4 regions of the Streptomyces thermospinosisporus genome follow, and region 3 is predicted to be linked to each of the others. Evidence: riboswitches for the same ligand, from Rfam matches in the RefSeq annotation. Region 3 holds a riboswitch; each other region holds the start of a gene.
What was found. A riboswitch is a leader RNA that binds a small molecule or an ion and turns the genes downstream of it on or off. The one in region 3 is predicted to bind cyclic di-AMP.
Positions count from the first base shown of each region.

Region 1: linked by a shared signal. The riboswitch ahead of ABD207_RS21695 (M23 family metallopeptidase) and the one ahead of ABD207_RS17635 (transglycosylase family protein) in region 3 are both predicted to bind cyclic di-AMP.
Region 2: linked by a shared signal. The riboswitch ahead of ABD207_RS13880 (C40 family peptidase) and the one ahead of ABD207_RS17635 (transglycosylase family protein) in region 3 are both predicted to bind cyclic di-AMP.
Region 4: linked by a shared signal. The riboswitch ahead of ABD207_RS27490 (transglycosylase SLT domain-containing protein) and the one ahead of ABD207_RS17635 (transglycosylase family protein) in region 3 are both predicted to bind cyclic di-AMP.

Region 1 covers NZ_BAAAIZ010000067.1:76,411-81,560, reverse strand. The annotation lists gene ABD207_RS21705 (HPr family phosphocarrier protein) at 1-24, shown strand, start outside; gene ABD207_RS21700 (GntR family transcriptional regulator) at 204-902, opposite strand; gene ABD207_RS21695 (M23 family metallopeptidase) at 1,161-1,934, opposite strand; cyclic di-AMP (ydaO/yuaA leader) riboswitch at 1,947-2,112, opposite strand; gene ABD207_RS21690 (M16 family metallopeptidase) at 2,388-3,776, opposite strand; gene ABD207_RS21685 (M16 family metallopeptidase) at 3,773-5,150, opposite strand, start outside.
Region 2 covers NZ_BAAAIZ010000036.1:6,002-11,151, reverse strand. The annotation lists gene ABD207_RS13890 (hypothetical protein) at 46-399, shown strand; gene ABD207_RS13885 (tellurite resistance/C4-dicarboxylate transporter family protein) at 377-1,378, opposite strand; gene ABD207_RS13880 (C40 family peptidase) at 1,592-2,764, opposite strand; cyclic di-AMP (ydaO/yuaA leader) riboswitch at 2,772-2,929, opposite strand; gene pcrA (DNA helicase PcrA) at 3,266-5,150, shown strand, end outside.
Region 3 covers NZ_BAAAIZ010000049.1:49,905-55,054, reverse strand. The annotation lists gene ABD207_RS17645 (cytochrome P450 family protein) at 113-1,375, shown strand; gene ABD207_RS17640 (transglycosylase family protein) at 1,572-2,567, shown strand; cyclic di-AMP (ydaO/yuaA leader) riboswitch at 2,772-2,941, shown strand; gene ABD207_RS17635 (transglycosylase family protein) at 2,946-3,647, shown strand; gene eno (phosphopyruvate hydratase) at 3,872-5,150, shown strand, end outside.
Region 4 covers NZ_BAAAIZ010000101.1:50,027-55,176, reverse strand. The annotation lists gene ABD207_RS27500 (GNAT family N-acetyltransferase) at 1-645, opposite strand, end outside; gene ABD207_RS27495 (HAD family hydrolase) at 812-1,711, shown strand; gene ABD207_RS27490 (transglycosylase SLT domain-containing protein) at 1,791-2,276, opposite strand; cyclic di-AMP (ydaO/yuaA leader) riboswitch at 2,281-2,447, opposite strand; gene ABD207_RS27485 (polyprenyl synthetase family protein) at 3,069-4,079, shown strand; partial or broken gene ABD207_RS27480 (IS5/IS1182 family transposase) at 4,538-4,819, shown strand; gene ABD207_RS27475 (aldehyde dehydrogenase family protein) at 4,821-5,150, opposite strand, start outside.

The DNA of each region.
Region 1 (5,150 bases), on a different contig from region 3:
GAGGAGCTTCCCGAGACCGTCTGAATTCCTCCGCACGGAATGGTTGCGGCACAAAGTGAGGGGTTCGCCCGGACGCCGGGCGGACCCCTCACTTTTCATTTCCCCCGGGCGGCCGATCCCCCGTCGGCACAGCTATTGGGCTTTCCGGGCAGCAGAAAAATCCCCCCGCGAATTTCCCGCGCTCTTTGTATACGGCCCCCGTGTTAATTCCGAGCGCTCGTCGTGTTTACGGCATGTTGCGTGTTCCTCACAGGCTCGCCGGTGCGGTCGCCGCCCGGGGCGGCGCGCAGCCGGTGCGCGGCGGTGGTGCGCTCGGTGTGCTGCGCGGTCAGCGAGCGGGCGCGCTCGCCGTCGCCGCGCGCCACGGCGTCCACGATCGCGCCGTGCTCCGCCCAGTACTCCGCCGGGTCGGCCGGTGCGTCCAGGGCGTACATCCAGGCGATCTTGTGCCGCAGCTGGGTCAGCATCGAGGCCAGCGCCTGGCTGCCGGAGGCCTGGGCGAGCGTCTCATGGAACCAGCTGCCGAGAGAGCGCAGTTCATCGCTGCTGCCCCGGCGGGCACGCTCCTGCCCGAGGCGCACCAGGCCGCGCAGCACCTTCAGATGGGCGTCCGTGCGGCGCTGGGCGGCGCGCGCGGCTCCCAGCGGCTCCAGCAGCAGACGCATCTCCAGCAGGTCGGCGGCCTCCTGCTCGGTGGGCTCCGCCACGCAGGCGCCGGCGTGCCGCCGGGTCACCACGAAGCCCTCGGCCTCCAGGGTGCGCAGCGCCTCGCGGACGGGGACGCGGGAGACGCCGTAGCGGCGGGCGAGGAGTTCTTCGGTGAGCCGGCTTCCGCGCTCGAATACACCGGCGACGATGTCGTCCCGGATCGCCGTGCACACCGAGTGCGCGGGAATACGCATGACCGACCTCCGGCTCAATCCCCGTGACACGCCGACGAAGGACGTGTTGTTTCGTGACTCTATTGCAATCCGGAGGAATTTCCGACGGTGAGCCGGAACTCATACTTGTTTTTGGACAACCGGGCGCGCCCGGCCCCGGGGAAGCCGAAAGCCCCGGCTCGCCCGGCCCCGGGGAAGCCGAAAGCCCCGGCTCGGGGAGCCGGGGCCAGAAGGGGAAGGCGGAGGCGCGCAGTTCGGAGCTTGACGAAGGGCGTGCTCTCAGAGCTTGACGCCGTGCGCGCGGAGGTAGCCGACCGGGTCGATGTCGGACCCGTACTCGGCGCTGGTGCGGGCCTCGAAGTGCAGGTGGGCGCCGGTGACGTTGCCGGTCGCGCCGGAGTTGCCGATCTGCTGGCCCGCGGTGACCTGCTGGCCGGCCGAGACGCTGATCGAGGACAGGTGGGCGTACTGGGTGTAGGTGCCGTCGTGCATCTTGATGACGACCTGGTTGCCGTACGCGCCGCCCCAGCCGGCCTCCACGACGGTGCCCCTGCCGACGGACCGGACGGGGGTGCCGCTCGCGGCGTGGAAGTCGATGCCGGTGTGGCTGCCGGAGGACCAGACGGCGCCGCCGGCCTGGTAGGAGGTGGAGACGTAGGAGCCGGCGATCGGGGAGACGAAGGTGTTGAGGCGCTTGCGCTCGGCCTCGCGCTCGGCGCGCACCTTGGCGGCCCGGGCCTCGGCGGCCGCCTTGGCCGCCTTCTTGCGGGCGGCCTCCTCGGCGGCCTTGCGGGCTGCCTCCTCGGCGGCCTCGCGCGCCGCCTCGTGCTGGGCGGCGGCCTGGGCGTCGATCCGGTCGGCGACCGTGTCGCCCATGTCGATGACGGGGGTGAGGCCGGTCTGCGCCGCGGCGGGCTCTGCGGCGAGGGCGGGAGCGGCGAGCGAACCGACGACGCCGGTGCCGGTGAGGGCCGCTATGCCCGCGGCGCGCGCGGTGCCGCGGTGGATCCGGCTGGGACGACGATGCTTGCCCGTGGCGCGGGTCAACGCCATGTACAGACTGGTCCTTTCCTTCCCTCTCGCCTACCGGGTTAGCTGACGGGTTCGGAGCAGGAAGGTCTCCTACGGACCCCCTCGCGGTGCGCGCGGGCGTCCGATTCACCCCAGGGACTGCCTATGGGTCCCCGGCTCCCCTGGCTCGCGCCGTACGGGGACTCGGCGATGACTGTCCGGTGCCGCGGGTGCGGCGCACTGCCTGACGAACAGCCCGCACGACGCTAAACGGGGCGAGTTTCAATTCCCAAACGGATCCCGGTTTTTGTAGCGCATCCCACAGGGCAGACAGGCCCCCTCCGCCTCAATCCGGGCATAAGTGAGCCCTGGTGACGTTTCCGCCACCAGGGCTCACCCGCGCGTGCCGCGCGGAGGCGTCCGGCGCTCCGTCCGCCCGGTGTCCGCGCTGTCAGCGCCGTCGACCAACCGTCAACTCGCCGCCCGCACGGGCGTCTACTCGGCGCTCACGACGGTGACGTCACCGATGCCGAGGGCCTCCACGGGCGCCTTGATCCGCGCCGCGTCACCGACGAGCACGGTCACCAGACGGTCCACCGGGAAGGCGTTCACCACCGCGGCGGTGGCCTCCACGGTGCCGGTGGCGGCCAACTGCCGGTACAGCTCGGCCTGGTAGTCGTCCGGCAGGTGCTGCTCGACCTGGTCGGCGAGGGTGCTCGCGACGGCCGCGGCGGTCTCGTACTTCAGCGGCGCCACCCCGACCAGGTTCTGCACGGCAACGTCCCGCTCCGCGTCGGTGAGCCCCTCCGCGGCGAGGGTGCGCAGCACGGTCCACAGGTCCTGCAGCGCGGGCCCGGTGTTCGGGGTGTCCACGGAGCCGCTGATGGCGAGCATCGCGGCGCCGGTGCCGTCCGGCGCGGACCGCAGGACCTGGGTGAACGCCCGGACGCCGTAGGTGTAGCCCTTCTCCTCGCGCAGCACGCGGTCCAGGCGGGAGGTGAGGGTGCCGCCGAGGCAGTAGGTGCCCAGCACCTGCGCGGGCCAGACGCGGTCGTGCCGGTCGGGGCCGGTCCGGCCGATCAGCAGCTGGGTCTGGACGGCGCCGGGGCGGTCCACGATCACCACGCGGCCGGTGTCGTCCGCGATCACCGGCGGGACGGGCCGCGGCTGGGCCGTGGAGCCGGTCCAGGTGCCCAGCGTGTCGCCGAGCAGCGCGTCGAGGTCGACGCCGGTGAGGTCGCCGACGACCACCACGGTCGCCGTGGCCGGGCGGACATGCCGGTCATAGAAGGCGCGTACGGCCTTGGAGTCGATGCCGGCGACGGTCTCCTCGGTGCCCTGGCGGGGGCGCGACATGCGGGAGTCGGCCGGGAACAGCTCCTTGGAGAGCTCCTTGGCGGCACGGCGGGAGGGGTTGGCCAGCTCGTGCGGGATCTCGTCGAGCCGGTTGCGCACCAGGCGCTCGACCTCGCTGTCGGCGAACGCGGGCGCCCGGAGCGCGTCGGCGATCAGGCCCAGGCCCTTGGCCAGCCGGGAGGCGGGGACCTCCAGGCTCAGACGGACGCCCGGGTGGTCGGCGTGCGCGTCCAGGGTGGCGCCGCAGCGCTCCAGCTCGGCGGCGAACTCCTCGGCGGAGTGCTTGTCGGTGCCCTCGGAGAAGGCGCGCGCCATGATCGTGGCGACGCCGTCGAGACCGGCCGGCTCGGCGTCCAGGGGCGCGTCGAGCAGCACTTCGACGGCGACGACCTGCTGGCCGGGGCGGTGGCAGCGCAGCACGGTCAGGCCGTTGCCGAGCGTGCTGCGCTCGGGGGCCGGGAACGCCCACGGCTTGGCCTCGCCCGCCTGCGGCTGGGGGTGGAACTCCATCGTGGCGAGCTCGGTCACTTCGCCGCCTCCTCGATCTCGTCGCTGCCGGCGAGGGCAGCGGCTTCCTCCGCGCCCTCGGCGCTGTCTTCCGTGGCGACGGGCTCGTAGACGAGCACCGCGCGGTTGTCCGGCCGCAGGCGGGCCTGGGCGACCTCCTGGACCTCCTCGGCCGTCACGTCCAGGACGCGCTGCACGGCCGTCAGGGCGAGCTGCGGGTCGCCGAACAGGACGGCGTAGCGGCACAGTTCGTCGGCGCGGCCGGCGACCGTGCCGAGCCGGTCCAGCCACTCGCGCTCCAGCTGGGCCTGGGCGCGCTCCATCTCCTCGGGGGTGGGGCCGTGCTCGGCGAACCGCGCCAGCTCCTCGTCGATGGCGGCCTCGATCACCGGCACCTCCACGTCGCCGGAGGCCTTCACGTCCAGCCAGCCGAGCGAGGGCGCCCCGGCCAGCCGCAGCAGGCCGAACCCGGCCGCCACGGCGGTGCGGTCGCGCCGCACCAGCCGGTTGTACAAGCGGGAGGACTCGCCGCCGCCGAGGACGGTGAGCGCCAGGTCGGCCGCGTCGCAGGCGCGGGTGCCGTCGTGGGGCAGCCGGTAGGCGGCCATCAGCGCACGCGCGGGGACCTCCTCCTCGACGACCTCGCGCAGCTCCTTGCCGATCACGTCGGGCAGGGAGCCGTCGCGGGGCTCGGGCTTGCCGTCGTGCGCGGGGATGGAGCCGAAGTACTTCTCGATCCAGGCCAGCGTCTGCTCGGGGTCGATGTCGCCGACCACGGAGAGCACCGCGTTGTTCGGCGCGTAGTAGGTGCGGAAGAACTCGCGGGCGTCCTCCAGGGTGGCCGCGTCCAGGTCCGCCATCGAGCCGATGGGCGTGTGGTGGTAGGGGTGGCCCTCCGGGTAGGCGAGGGCGGTCAGCTTCTCGAAGGCCGTGCCGTAGGGGACGTTGTCGTAGCGCTGGCGGCGCTCGTTCTTGACGACGTCCCGCTGGTTCTCCATGGACTCCTCGTCCAGGGCGGCGAGCAGGGAGCCCATGCGGTCGGCCTCCAGCCAGAGGGCGAGCTCCAGCTGGTGGGCGGGCATGGTCTCGAAGTAGTTGGTCCGCTCGAAGCTGGTCGTGCCGTTGAGGGAGCCGCCGGCGCCCTGGATCAGCTCGAAGTGTCCGTTGCCCTTCACCTGGGCGGAACCCTGGAACATCAAGTGCTCGAAAAGGTGAGCCAGGCCGGTACGTCCCTTGACCTCGTGGCGTGAACCGACGTCGTACCAGAGGCACACCGCCGCCACAGGGGTCAGGTGGTCCTCGGAGAGCACCACGCGCAGACCGTTGGCCAGGCGGTGCTCGGTCGCTGTCAGGCCGCCGGAGCCTGCCTGGGCTGTGGCCGTGTGACCCATGGGC
Region 2 (5,150 bases), on a different contig from region 3:
GGGCCGGTGTCGGCGGGGACGGGGGCGCTGGCTAGGCTCCGGCCCATGGACGTACTCATCCACCTCTTCGTCGGCCTGCACATCATCGGCATCGCCTCCCTGCTCGGAGGCTTCCTCACCCAGATGAAGGCGATGGGTGAGGGCACCGCCCGCTTCACCCCGGCCATGCTGCACGGCGCCCTGACGATGCTGGTCACCGGAGTGATCCTGGTCGGCCTCAACCAGGCCGACGACCAGTCGGTGAACAACATCAAGATCGGCGTGAAGCTGGCCCTGCTGATCGTGATCCTGGGCCTGGTCTATGTGAAGCGCGACGAGGAGAAGGTGGACAAGGGGCTGTTCGGCCTGGTCGGCCTGCTGACCACGGCGAACGTCTTCATCGCCGTGCTGTGGACCTGATCCCCTCCGGCACCGGTCCCGGCCCGACCGCGGAGCGGACCGCGCCGATCGCGACCGTCAGCCAGGCGGCCACCGCGATCCACACCAGCACCTCTCCCAGCCCCTCGAGCCACGGGGCGTCGACCACGGCGGACGTGGACAGCGCCGCCGTCGCCGTCATCCCCAGCGGGAACACCGTCGACCAGCGCCGCGGATCGTAGGCCGTCCGCGGCCAGCGGATCTCGCCGGCCAGCAGCACCACGCACAGGACCAGGTCCAGCACCACCAGCACCATGGTCATGACGCGCAGCACATGGCTGTCGTCGACGTTCCACAGGTACAGCCGCATGCTGTCGGCGGCCAGCAGCTTCGAACCGGCCAGCGCCGAGATGCCGAGCGCGCCCGCCGCCACCCAGTGGTCGCCCTTGCCCTCGGCCGTCTGCCGGAGGTCGAATCGGGCGAGGGCGAAGGCGTAGAGCACCAGCCCGAACCAGAACAGCGCCAGCGCCGCATGCGCCAGCCACGCCGCCGACTCGGCCGCGGCGAGCGTCGCCGCCAGCAGAGCCAGCCCCTGCGTGGCCACGCAGCACAGGAACACCGCCCCGGGCATCCTCGGCCGCCAGCTCCCCACCACCAGGACGAGCAGCGGCGGCCAGAGCACCGCGGCCAGCGCCAGCAGCGCCTCGGCGAGCGTGCTCCAGTCCTCCGCGGCGAAGCGTGAGCCGATCACGGTGGTGGCCGCCACGGCGGTGAGCGCGCCCGGTGTCTGCGCCTCCGCCCGCCACCGCGTGCGCTCCCGCAGCAGCCGCAGCGCGAACTCCGCCGCCAGCCCCGCCCACGCGACGCAGGCCGCCCCGAGCATGGTCCGCGAGAGCACCTCGTACTCCGCCGGATGCAGCGCCAGCGACACGATGCCGCAGGCCATCACGGCGGCACCCTCCGCCGGGGACCGCCGCGCCCACCAGGTGCGGAAGGGGGACGGGCGGGAGGGGCGAGACATGCGCCGATGCTAGAAGAGCCGCCCCACGACACCCCGCCGGGCAACGCGCGCCCGCGCACGATCACCCGCGCAGGGGCATCGCTCGCGCAGAGGCACCATTCGGGTGCGCCCGCCGCACGCCCAGGCCGCCGGCGGGGCGGACTCCGCTTCGTCCGTCAGCCGGGGCGGACCGTCCCTTCTCCGCCAGGGCCTTCTCCGCCAGGGCCTTCTCTGTCAGGCGGGCCGGACCACGCTGTGGATCGCAGACTCGCCGTCGTAGTAGATCGACTCCTCGCGCACATAGGTGCCCGGCTTCGGGGCGTGGATCATCATGCCGTTGCCTATGTAGATGCCCACGTGGGTGACGTCGTCGTAGAAGAAGACCAGGTCACCGGGCTGCGCCTGGGACACCGGGACCGTCGTGCCGGCGTTCACCTGGTCGTAGGTGGTGCGCGGGAGGGTGACCCCGGCGGCCTTCCAGGCGGCCTGGGTCAGGCCGGAGCAGTCGTAGGAGCCGGGACCGGTCGCGCCCCATACGTACGGCTTGCCGATCTGGGCGCGGGCGAAGGCGATGGCCTTCGCGGCCTTGGTGGCGTACGACGAGTCCGTCGGGGGCGGAGTCGTCGTGCCCGAGGAGGAGCCGGACGAGCCGCTCTCCTGCTGAGCCGCCTCTCGCTGTGCCGCCTCCTGGGCCTTGCGCTGCTCCTCCTGCTGCCGGGCCAGCTCGGCGGCCTTGCGGGCGGCCTCCTCCTGCTTCTTCTTCTCGATCGCCGCGAGCCGCGCCTTCTCCTCGGCTGTCAGCTTCGACATCAGCTCGCGCGCCTCGGCCAGCTTCTTCTGGACCTTCGCCTTGGCGGCCTTCAGGTCGTTCTGCGACTCGGTGAGCGTCTGGAGGCTCTCGGTGGCCTCCTTCCGCTTCTTCATCGTCGCGGACTGCTGCTCGACGTAGTCGTCGACCGCTTCCTTCTGGCGGCCGGTCATCCGGCCCATCAGATGCTGCTGGTCGAAGACCTCCTGCGGCGAGTCCGCGAGCAGGAAGGTGGCGGTGTTGGACACGCCCGCGCCGGTGCGGTACTGGGCGGCGGCGTAGGAACCGAGCTGTTCCCGCGCCTCGTTGAGCTTCTGGGTGCGCTGGGCGACGTCGTCGAGCAGGGAGTCGACGCGCTTGCGCTGCTTCGCGGTCTTCTCCTTGGCCGCGTTGTACTTCTCGGTCGCCCACTCCGCCTGGCGGTACAGGTCGCCGACCTTCTTCTCGACCTCTTCGAGACTCGGCTTGTCGTCCGTCGGGGCGGCGTTGGCGGTCTGGCCCAGCAGGGCCACGGAGGTGAGGGCAGCCGTGGCGAGGGCGGGGGTGCGTATGCCTGCCACGCGTGGTACGGGGGTGCGCGACTTGCGATGCGACGCCAAGGGAGGCGACTCCTTCCAATGGTCCGCCTACCGGGTTAGCTGTCGGGTTCGGGCGGGTGCTTGGAAGGGTTGCCCTACGGCTGCTCCGCACGGGAGTGAGCCGATTCACCCCAGGTCTCGGTTGGGTCCCCGGCTCCGGGTGCCATCGGTCGGCACTGCCGGACTCGGCGGAGGCCGTGCGGTCCGGCGAGGTTCGCCGGTGGGGGTCGTACGGCCCGTCGGCACGGTAGCCAACTGGTGTGGCCCCTGTGAAGGTTGGTGGGCGATATGCCCGATACATTTTCGTGACCTTAGGGTCCGGGTGACACAGGGTGCCCGGCCGGTGCTCGACGGTGTCCGGGCCGGCGGCCCGGATCCGCCCGCCGGGAAGGGCCGGGAAGGCCGGGAAGGGCCGGGAAGGCCGGGAAGGGCGGGAAGGGCGTGGCGGGCGTCCGCCGGGAATGTGTGGATGTTCCGGGGCGGACCCGGGCTGTCGGTGGTGCGCCCTAGACTCGGAGAGCGATGAGCAGCCTCTTTGACGACAGCTTCCTGGCGAACCTCCAGGCCCAGCCGGGCCCCGCGGACGAGCCGCCGCCACCACCCGAGGACGATCACGTACCGGAGCCGCTCCCGGACGATCTGTTCGGCGGGAAGTTCGACGTGCCGCCGGAGCGTGAGGAGTACTACCGCGACGGCGCCCCCCGCCCGGTGACCGACTCCGCCGCGCTCCTGGAGGGGCTCAACGACAATCAGCGCGCCGCCGTCGTCCACTCCGGCTCACCCCTGCTCATCGTGGCCGGTGCCGGCTCCGGCAAGACCCGTGTGCTCACCCACCGCATCGCCTATCTGCTCGCCGAGCGGAACGTGCATCCGGGGCAGATCCTGGCGATCACCTTCACCAACAAGGCCGCCGGCGAGATGAAGGAGCGCGTCGAGCAGCTCGTCGGCCCGCGCGCCAACGCGATGTGGGTGATGACCTTCCACAGCGCCTGCGTGCGCATCCTGCGCCGCGAGTCGAAGAAGCTCGGCTTCACCTCGTCGTTCTCGATCTACGACGCCGCCGACTCCAAGCGGCTGATGGCGCTGGTCTGCCGTGATCTCGAGCTGGACCCCAAGCGCTACCCGCCGAAGTCCTTCAGCGCCAAGATCAGCAATCTGAAGAACGAGCTGATCGACGAGGAGGACTTCGCCGCCCAGGCCTCCGACGGCTTCGAGAAGACGCTCGCCCAGGCCTACGCCCTCTACCAGTCGCGGCTGCGCGAGGCCAACGCCCTCGACTTCGACGACCTGATCATGACGACGGTCAATCTGCTCCGCGCCTTCCCGGACGTCGCCGAGCACTACCGCCGCCGCTTCCGCCACGTCCTGGTCGACGAGTACCAGGACACCAACCACGCCCAGTACGCCCTGGTGCGCGAGCTGGTCGGCCCCACCGAGCACCCCGTGGACGTGCCGCCCGAGGCCGAGATCCCGCCCGCCGAGCTGTGCGTGGTGGGCGACGCCGACCAGTCGATCTACGCCTTCCGCGGCGCGACGATCCGCAACATCCTCCAGTTCGAGGAGGACTACCCGGACGCGACGACCATCCTGCTGGAGCAGAACTACCGCTCCACCCAGACGATCCTCAGCGCCGCCAACGCGGTCATCGAGCGCAACGAGTCCCGCCGCCCCAAGAACCTGTGGACCAACGCCGGAGCCGGCTGCCCGATCACCGGGTACGTCGCGGACACCGAGCACGACGAGGCCCAGTTCGTCGCCGACGAGATAGACCGCCTGGTCGACGCGGGCGAGGCCAAGGCCGGCGATGTCGCCGTCTTCTACCGCACCAACGCCCAGTCCCGTGTCTTCGAAGAGGTCTTCATCCGCGTCGGCCTGCCCTACAAGGTCGTCGGCGGGGTCCGCTTCTACGAGCGCAAGGAGGTCAGGGACGTCCTGGCCTACCTGCGGGTGCTCGCCAACCCCGAGGACTCGGTGCCGCTGCGCCGCATCCTCAACGTGCCCAAGCGGGGCATCGGCGAACGCGCGGAGGCGATGATCGACGCCCTGGCCCAGCGGGAGAAGATCAGCTTCCCGCAGGCGCTGAAGCGCGTCGACGAGGCGTACGGCATGGCCGCGCGCTCGGTCAACGCCGTCAAGCGGTTCAACACGCTGATGGAGGAGCTGCGCACCATCGTCGAGTCCGGCGCCGGACCGGCGACCGTGCTGGAGGCGGTGCTGGAACGCACCGGCTATCTGGCCGAGCTGCAGGCCTCCACCGACCCGCAGGACGAGACCCGCATCGAGAACCTCCAGGAACTCGCCGCCGTCGCCCTGGAGTTCGAGCAGGAGCGCGGCGAGGGGGAGGCCGGGACGCTGGCCGACTTCCTGGAGCAGGTCGCGCTGGTCGCCGACTCCGACCAGATCCCCG
Region 3 (5,150 bases):
GCACGCATGCCGCTGCGGACGCGGCCCCCGGCACACGCCCGCGGGCATACGACCACAGGCCCCGATATACGGTCGGAAGGTGACCGACCAGCACCCGACCGACCAGCCGGACATGCCGCAGCAGCCGCCCGCCCCCGAGCTCTTCACCTGGGAGTTCGCCACCGATCCCTACCCGGCCTACGCCTGGCTGCGCGAGCACGCCCCGGTGCACAGGACCCGCCTGCCGAGCGGGGTCGAGGCCTGGCTGGTCACCCGCTACGCCGACGCCAAGCAGACCCTCGCCGACAACCGCCTGTCCAAGAACCCGGCACACCACGACGAGCCGGAGCACGCCAAGGGCAAGACGGGCATCCCCGGCGAGCGCAAGGCGGAGCTGATGACGCATCTGCTGAACATCGACCCGCCGGACCACACCCGGCTGCGCCGGCTGGTCAGCAAGGCCTTCACCCCGCGCCGGGTCGCCGAGTTCGCGCCCAGGGTGCAGGAGCTGACCGACACCCTGATCGACCGGTTCGCCGCGCGGGGATCGGCCGACCTCATCCACGAGTTCGCCTTCCCGCTGCCCATCTACGCCATCTGCGACATGCTCGGCGTGCCCCGCGAGGACCAGGACGACTTCCGGGACTGGGCGGGCATGATGATCCGTCACCAGGGCGGCCCGCGCGGCGGAGTGGCCCGCTCGGTGAAGAAGATGCGCGGCTATCTCGCCGACCTCATCCACCGCAAGCGCGCGGTCCTGCCCGCCCGTCCGGCACCCGGCGAGGACCTCATCTCCGGTCTCATCCGGGCCTCCGACCACGGCGAGCACCTCACCGAGAACGAGGCCGCCGCCATGGCGTTCATCCTGCTGTTCGCCGGTTTCGAGACCACCGTCAACCTCATCGGCAACGGCACCTACGCCCTGCTCACTCATCCCGAGCAGCGGGCCCGGCTGCAGCGGTCCCTGGCCGCGGGGGAGCGGGAGCTGCTGACCACCGGGGTGGAGGAGCTGCTGCGCTACGACGGCCCGGTGGAGATCGCCACCTGGCGGTTCGCCACCGAGCCGGTCGTCATCGGCGGGCAGCGGATCGAGGCCGGGGACCCCGTGCTGGTCGTCCTCGCCGCGGCGGACCGTGACCCGGAGCGGTTCGCCGACCCGGATGTGCTCGACCTCGGCCGGCGCGACAACCAGCACCTGGGGTACGGCCACGGCATCCACTACTGCCTGGGCGCGCCGCTGGCCCGGCTGGAGGGGCAGACCGCGCTCGGCACCTTGCTGACCCGGCTGCCGGATCTGCGCCTAGCGGTCGAACCGGACGAACTGCGCTGGCGCGGCGGGCTCATCATGCGCGGACTGCGCACACTGCCCGTGGAATTCACCCCTTTGCGGACCTGACTTCCGAAAACGGACGGGACTTTGAGCACCCCGTCCGACCAGCGCAAACATGACACACATTCAACTATGTGATCTTCACGTGATCTGCGCGGCATGAACTTGTGACAACTGATCGTCTGCCGATACGTTCCCTGTCGACGCGACGTCCAATCCGGTGCGCCGCGCTGGTCACTGCTGTCGTCTGAAAGGTCTCCGCATGCTCTCCGGGAACGGTCGCCACCGTCGCCCCCGCCAGGCTCCGGCTCTCCTTGTCGCGGCCGGAGTGACCGGATCCGCCATCGCCCTTCCGCTTCTGGGGGCGAGCGGCGCCAGCGCGGCCGACGGGGAGACCTGGGACCGGGTCGCGGAGTGCGAGTCCGGCGGCTCCTGGAGCCAGAACACGGGCAACGGCTACTACGGCGGTCTGCAGCTGACCCAGGACGACTGGGAGAACTACGGCGGACTGGAGTACGCGCCCAGCGCCGACCAGGCCAGCCGGAACCAGCAGATAGCGGTCGCGGAACGCATACTCGCCGACCAGGGTGTCGGCGCCTGGCGCGCCTGCGGCCTGCTCGCGGGGCTGGAGCAGGGCTCGGGGGCCGAGGGGATTGACACGGGCACGGGCTCGCAGTCCCCGTCCTCGACGGATACGCCGGAAAGCGGCGAATCTACCGATGAGTCCGGCTCGTCGGATTCCGTCGATCCGTCCGTCTCTTCGTCCGCGTCGCCCACCGCCACGGAGGGCGGGGAGGGCGGAGACGGTGCGGAGGGCTCCGCAGGCTCGGCCGATGCGAACGAATCGCCCGAGTCCGACAAGTCCACCGATGCCGACTCCGGGCCCTCGGCCGTCGAAACGACCGGAAACGGTGACGAGCCGGACAAGTCCGGTCAGAGCACCGGCTCTTCCGCGCTGACCGACACCGGCGCCTCCACCGGGGCCGGCCGGCACCGCGGCCCCAGCGCCGAGGAGAAGGAGGAGGACCTCGCATCCGGGTCGTCCGGCCGGCATGCCGCGCGCCCCTCGGGCGACGCCTCCGACGGCTCCTACACCGTCCGCCGCGGGGACAGCCTGTGGTCCATCGCCGACTCCCTTGAGGTGGACGGCGGTTGGCGTGCGCTGTACGAGCGCAACGAGCAGGTCGTCGGTGACGACCCGGACCTCATCCTGCCCGGTCAGACGCTTGAGGTCGCAGAGGGTGCGAGCGGGAAGTGACGGGTGAAAAGCCGCGGATCGGACGGTAGTTGACGTCATGATTCGAGCTGAATGCCCGATATAAAAGTGGTGAGAGATAGGTCTCAGAAGCCCTGATCGTCTTTGAAAATCGGCCGAACAGGTGTCTACGGTCGTGACCGCTCGTCATCGCGGGCCCCGGCTGCCGCCACGCCGAATCCTGCCAGTGGCACCCGGGAACAGTCGTCGCGTCATGCGCCGTAGGCAGGAGCGGGGGACCCAAGGTAAGTGCCGTTTCCGGTGCCTGGCACCGGAGTGCGGCTTGGGGTGAAGCCGCGTCCCGTGAGGGGCGTGGCCGGGCAACTCAACCGGCCCGAACCCGACAGCTCACCTCGCAGGCGTCGGTGAGGGGATCCATCCATGCTGTTTTCCGGCAAGGGCAAGCACCGTCGTCCGACCGCCCTTCAGCGGTCCACCCGCGCCATCGCCATCGCCGGTGTCACCGGCGCCGCCGTCGCCGCCCCGCTGATGGCGGCCGGCTCGGCCTCCGCCGCCACCGCCTCCGAGTGGGACGCCGTCGCCCAGTGCGAGTCCGGCGGCAACTGGTCCATCAACACCGGCAACGGCTACTACGGCGGTCTGCAGTTCTCCGCCTCCACCTGGGCCGCCTACGGCGGCACGAAGTACGCGCCGACCGCCGACAAGGCCACCAAGGCGCAGCAGATCGAGATCGCCGAGAAGGTGCTCGCCGGCCAGGGCAAGGGTGCCTGGCCCGTCTGCGGCAAGAACCTGTCCAACGCCCCGTACCACGGTGCCGCCGCCGAGGCCCCCAAGGCCGCCGCCCCCGCCGAGCGCGCGGAGCAGAAGGCGTCCCGCTCCACCGAGCGTCCGGCGCCGAAGGCCGAGAAGAAGGCCGAGGCCAAGAAGACCGTCACCACCCCGGCCGGTGACAAGGTCGAGAAGGGCGACGGCGAGTACAAGGTCGTCAAGGGCGACACGCTCAGCTCCATCGCCGCCGAGCACGGCGTCAAGGGCGGCTGGCAGAAGCTGTTCGAGCTGAACGACGACATCATCGAGAACCCCGACCTCATCTTCCCGGGCCAGCAGCTGCACCTGAAGTAAGCAGCGGCCCCGCGGTCCGCCCGCTCCGGTGCGTGTTCCCCCCGTGCGCACCGGGGCGGGCTTTTTCATCGAACCGCGTTTGTTCCGCCCGGAAACAATCTATGCTCGGTTCCGTCCCACGGGATGGGCGACCGGATGGCCGATCGCCCGGAGCCGGTTAGGCTCGGTCTCGCAGCGCCACCACGGCCCTGCACACTCGCGTCACATCCAAGAAGGAGATGCTCGTGCCGTCCATCGACGTCGTCGTAGCCCGGGAAATCCTGGACTCCCGAGGCAATCCCACGGTCGAGGTCGAGGTCGGCCTCGACGACGGCAGCACCGGTCGTGCCGCCGTCCCGTCCGGCGCCTCCACGGGCGCCTTCGAGGCCATCGAGCTTCGCGACGGCGACTCGAACCGCTACCTCGGCAAGGGTGTGGAGAAGGCCGTTCTCGCGGTCATCGAGCAGATCGGCCCTGAGCTGGTCGGCTACGACGCCACCGAGCAGCGCCTGATCGACCAGGCCATGTTCGACCTGGACGCCACCGACAACAAGGGCTCCCTCGGCGCCAACGCCATCCTCGGCGTCTCCCTCGCCGTCGCCCACGCCGCCTCCGAGGCCAGCGACCTGCCGCTGTTCCGCTACCTGGGCGGCCCCAACGCGCACCTGCTGCCGGTGCCGATGATGAACATCCTGAACGGCGGCTCGCACGCCGACTCCAACGTGGACATCCAGGAGTTCATGATCGCCCCGATCGGCGCGGAGTCCTTCTCCGAGGCGCTGCGCTGGGGTGCCGAGGTCTACCACACCCTGAAGAAGGTCCTGAAGAGCAAGGGCCTGTCCACCGGCCTCGGCGACGAGGGCGGCTTCGCCCCGAACCTCGGCTCCAACCGCGAGGCCCTCGACCTCATCCTCGAGGCCATCAAGGAGGCCGGCTACACCCCCGGCGAGCAGGTCGCCCTCGCCCTGGACGTGGCCGCGTCCGAGTTCTACAAGGACGGCTCCTACGTCTTCGAGGGCAAGGAGCGCTCCGCCGCCGAGATGACGGAGTACTACGCCGAGCTGGTCGACGCCTACCCGCTGGTCTCCATCGAGGACCCGCTGTTCGAGGACGACTGGGAGGGCTGGAAGACCATCACCGCCAAGCTCGGTGACAAGGTCCAGCTCGTCGGCGACGACCTGTTCGTCACCAACCCCGAGCGCCTGGCCCGCGGCATCGAGGAGGGCGCCGCAAACGCCCTGCTGGTGAAGGTCAACCAGATCGGCTCGCTCACCGAGACCCTGGACGCGGTCGAGCTGGCCCAGCGCAACGGCTACAAGTGCATGATGTCCCACCGCTCCGGCGAGACCGAGGACGTCACCATCGCCGACCTGGCCGTCGCCACCAACTGCGGCCAGATCAAGACCGGCGCCCCGGCCCGCTCCGAGCGCGTCGCCAAGTACAACCAGCTGCTGCGCATCGAGGAGATCCTCGACGACGCGGCGGTGTACGCCGGCCGCTCCGCCTTCCCGCGCTTCAAGGGCT
Region 4 (5,150 bases), on a different contig from region 3:
CAGCCGGGTGATCCACTCCTGGGCGAACCGGTCGCGCCGCCCCGTCCTGCGGTACTGCGCCGACTTCCACTCCATCAGCGTGCGCAGCACCGCCGGGTCGCGCTCGTCGAACACGAACCGCACGGGCCCGACCTGGCGGCCCAGCCTGCGCTCCTTGGCCAGCGTGGTCTTCAGGAACTTCGGCGACTGGGCGCGCAGCACCGACTCGTAGGTGTCGTAGCCCTTCTCCACGTCGATGACGAAGGTGGCGTGCTCCTCGGCCGCGTACGGCAGGAAGAGCCGCTGCTCGGGCTCCAGGTTGTCGAAGGCGAAGGTCGACACCGAGCAGGCCCGCAGCAGTTCGGCGGTGTCCTGGACCAGGCCCGGACGCAGGATGGCGCCCTGGCAGTCCGACACCCCGAGCCCGATGGCCCGTCCCTGGCCGAGCGGCCCGCGCTCGAACGGCAGGAAGCCGGCCGGTTCGGTCCCCTCGTACAGGACCGCCACCCGGGCGCCCGGCCGCACCAGGCCCACCGCGGCGGTGAATTCCGGTTCCATGAACGGGTTGCGCGGTACCTCGGCGGCCGCGCGCAGCTCCCGCCAGCGTTGCCGCTCCCCCTCGCCGAGATCCTCCGGCCTCAGTACGTGCACACGTCCACTGCTCACCTGACCCCCCGATCAAGTCCCCCCTGGACACTTGGAAGGTACCGCCCGGGAGGGCATGGACGGTAGGTAGCAGACCATCTTGTTGCCAATCGGTGCACAAGCCATGGGGCGCGGGCGTACCGGACGGCGGTGAGAAGCACCGGCGTGTTGTCCGTATTCTCTGATCATGGCCGCACCCACCGCATATTCACTCATCGCCACCGACCTGGACGGGACGCTGCTGCGCGGCGACGACACCTTGTCCGCCCGGTCCCTCGCAGCGCTCGCGCGGGTGGCGCGGGCCGGTGCCCGGCACCTCGTGGTGACGGGCCGCCCGGCCCCCCGGGTGCGGCCCCTGCTGGAGGCCCTCGGCTGCACGGGGCTCGCGGTGTGCGGACAGGGCGCGCAGGTGTACGACGCGGGCGCGGACCGGATGGTGTGGTCCGTCACCCTGGACCGGGAACTGGCGGAGACCGCGCTGGGCAAGATCGAGGCCGAGGTGGGGGAGGTCTATGCGGCGGTCGACCAGGACGGCGTGGACGGGCTGACCCTGATCGAGCCGGGGTACCGGATGCCGCACCCCACGCTGCCCGCCGTGCGGGTCGACCGGCGCGACGCGCTGTGGACCCGGCCGATCAGCAAGGTGCTGCTGCGCCACCCCGAGCTGACCGACGACGAGTTGGCGGCGACCGCGCGTGCGGTGGTCGGCCCGCTCGCCACGGTGACCATGTCCGGGCCGGGGACCGTGGAGCTCCAGCCGTGCGGTGTGACGAAGGCGACAGGGCTGGCACTGGCGGCCGAGCGGCTCGGGCTGGGCCCGGAGCAGACCCTGGCGTTCGGTGACATGCCGAACGACATCCCCATGTTCGACTGGGCGGCCCGGGGCGTCGCCATGGCCAACGCGCACCCGGAGCTGAAGGCGGTGGCCGACGAGGTCACCACGACGAACGAGGACGACGGCGTGGCCGTCGTCCTCGAGCGTCTGTTCCCGGAGACCGGGTGCCACCTGCCCCAACAGGTGCCGCCCCGGTGCGATTCCGGATTCGCGTCCTCGTCCGCCGAGAGCACGCTTCTGTCGTCCCAGTAGGGAATCTCAGCAGGGTCCCGGTGGGCGGCCGGCGGCTCCCCAAAGCCGTCCCGAGCCCTCCGGGGGTGGGCCACTCGGCTCAGTACGCGCCGAAGACGTTGTCGATGGAGCCGTAGCGGTCGGCGGCGTAGTTGCAGGCCGCCACGATGTTCGCGACCGGGTCGAACGGGTCGAAGGCGGTGCCCGGCACGTGGTAGGCCGCGAAGGTCGGGTCGATGACCTGCAGCAGGCCCTTGGACGGGGTGCCCTTGGCGGCGTTGGAGTCCCAGTTGTTGATGGCGTTCGGGTTGCCGGACGACTCGCGCATGATGTTGCGGTAGATGCCGTCGTAGGAGCCCGGGATGCCGTGCTGCTGCATGATCGACAGCGCCTCGCGGATCCAGCCGTCGAGGTTGTTCGGGTACGCCGTCGAGGTGGCGGCGGCCGGGGCCGCGGCCGGAGCCGCGGAGGCGCTGGTGGCGCCGATGAGCGGCAGGGCGACCACGGCGGCGCCGGTGCCGGCGACGGCGAGGGTACGGGCGAGACGGCGGCCGCGGAAGCGGCGGGTCATACCGGTTGCAGGCATGTTCGTGTGTCCTCTCCTACGCCTGCGAGGTGAGCTGTCGGGTTCGGGCTGGGAGAGTGCCCGGCCGTGCCCCTTCGGGCATGGCTTCACCCCTAGCCGTTCCGGACGGATGCCCGGCCCGGCGACTTACCTGGGTCCCCCGCTCCTGCCGTGCGTGAGTGATCGACGATCGGTGGTGCGGGCGGCGGCAGGATTCGGCGTCCGCCCGGCAGGCCGGGAACGTATGCGAGAGCACATGCCGGGAACAAGTGCGGTCATCACAGAAGTGGTCGTTTGATCTTGTCCTGGGGTGATTTGTGTACTTGATTCTTTGCTGCCGCCAAGGGTCAACTCCGGTGCAGGGATGGGGAAAAGGGGTGCGGACGGGTGCGGGGGTGGTGAGGTTCCGGGCGTGAGGCACTTCACTGAGGGAGGGGGGTGGGAGCATATTTCGTCAAGAGGAATTCGCCTGGTAATTGCGGCAAATCGGGCACCGAGGCGGGCAGGATGGTGGATGTGGCGATGTGAGGTGCTCGGTGGCGCGAGGTGGAGTGCTCGGCAGGGGGCTCGTGGGGGCCCGACACGGTGGAATGGGGTGCTCGGTGATGCTCCGTGATGCTGCGTGATGCTCCGCGAGACGTGTTGTGATCAAACCATCAGGAATGCGGTGGTGTGATCCGGTCGGCCCCGGCGGGTAACCCCGGGCGCTGGTGGTGATCGAAACGTGACCGGATACGCTGACTTGAGTGGCGACAGCGACCTATCGACAAACCGTGTAATCGGCAGTAGACACCAGCAGACAGGAGACCCCTCGTGACCGTCGTCGGGCCGTTCGGGCTGAGCGTGCGGGACCAGGCTCTCGAAGCCGATGTCCAGGCCGGATTGACGGCTGTCGAGGAAGGGCTGCTCGAGGCCACCAAGAGCGAGGTGCCCTTCATCACAGAGGCCGCGCAGCATCTGGTGCGGGCCGGGGGCAAGCGATTCCGGCCACTGCTGGTGATGCTTTCCGCACAGTTCGGTGACCCGTACGCACCGGGGGTCGTGCCGTCGGCGGTTGTGGTGGAACTCACTCACCTCGCGACGCTGTACCACGACGACGTGATGGACGAGGCGGCCGTGCGGCGCGGCGTTGCCAGCGCGAACACGCGGTGGGGCAACTCCGTCGCGGTGCTCACCGGCGACTTCCTCTTCGCGCGGGCCTCGCACATTCTGGCCGACCTCGGGCCGGAGGCGGTGCGGGTGCAGGCCGAGGCGTTCGAGCGGCTGGTCACCGGGCAGATCCTGGAGACGGCCGGGCCGCAGGACGGGCGGGACCCCGTCGACCACTACCTGGACGTCCTCGGCGGCAAGACCGGGTCGCTGGTGGCCGTGTCCTGCCGGTTCGGGGCGATGATGTCCGGTGCCGACGAGACGGTGGTGGACGTCCTGACCCAGTACGGCGAGCGGCTGGGGGTCGCCTTCCAGCTGGCGGACGATGTGCTGGACATCGCCTCGGACTCGCACGAGTCGGGGAAGACGCCGGGGACGGATCTGCGGGAGGGCATCGCCACGCTGCCGGTGCTGCGGCTGCGGGAGCGGGCGGCACGGCTGGGGCTGGCGGAGGATCTGGCGCTGTGCGAACTGCTGGACTCCGACCTCACGGATGACGCGCGGCACGCCGAGGCGCTGCGTCTGCTGCGGGCGCACCCGGCGCTGGAGCAGGCCCGCCGCGACACGGTCCGCTTCGCCGAGGAGGCGCGGGCCGCCCTGGCCCCCCTCCAGGAATGTGACGCCAAGGCAGCCCTCGAGCAACTCTGCGACGCGGTCGTCCACCGCGCCGGCTGACTCCCGGGATTCCCGGTGGGGTGCGCTTTCTCCCTGCCTGCGGGCCGGTGGGGCCCCGTGGCCATGCCTGCGGCGCAACCGCGGCCCCGGTGAGGGTGCGCGCAGCGCCACGCTGAATGGGTGAGTCGGGGCCGGGGTGGTGGTATCCGTCCTCGGTCTGGCGCGGAATCAGTCGCCTTTTGGGCACTGGTGCGGACGCGCCGGCCGCTGCGGGCGGACACCACCACCCCGACCCCTCCCCGCCGCGCGGGTCCGCGGCCGCCCACCGCCGGTGCCCTGCTGGGCGCCGTGCGCGGCTACCGCCTCGCTGCGGGCAACCGCGCCCGCCCGACCGCGGGCACCTGCGGCCGCGTCACTGCGGGCAGTCGTGCCGCCCAGGTGTGCTGTCCCGGGACGTTGGTGACACACGGACCGGGTGCCTGAACAGGTGAGGGCCTTCTGCGTTCGGTGTGGACTGCGCCATCCGCAGCCACTTCCGGCGCCGGGGAATCCGGGCGGTCGTCCCGCAGCCGTCCGGCCAGATCGGCCACCGCCCGCGGCGAGGCCGCCAAGGCGGCCGACCGCCCGGCTTCGACCGCGAGGCCTGCAAGCAGCGGAACACCGTCGAGCGGTGCATCAACCGGCTCACGCAGTGGCGCGGCCCGGCCGCACGAACCGGCAAGCCTGCCATCGCCCACCAGGCCGCACTCCACCTCGCCGGCATCCTCATCCGGGCCCGACGCTGGCCCAAAGAGACAGAACCTAGCCCTCCCAGCCGAGGTAGACCGACTTTGACCAGGTGTAGAAGTCCACCGCGACCGCACCCTGCTCGCGGAAGGTGTTGCTGGAGGAGTCGCCGACGCCGCCGAACGGGACGTTGAGGTCCAGGCCGGTGGTCGGGCGGTTGACCTTGACCACGCCCACGCGGACGGCCGCGGCGAAGCGCTGGGCGGCGGCCAGGCTGCGGGTGCAGATTCCCGCGGCCAGGCCGTAGCGGGAGTCGTTGACCAGGTTGATCGCGTCGTCCAGGTCCGCCGCGGACAGTACCGCGACCACCGGGCCGAAGATCTCCTCGCGGGCCGCCGTGTTCTC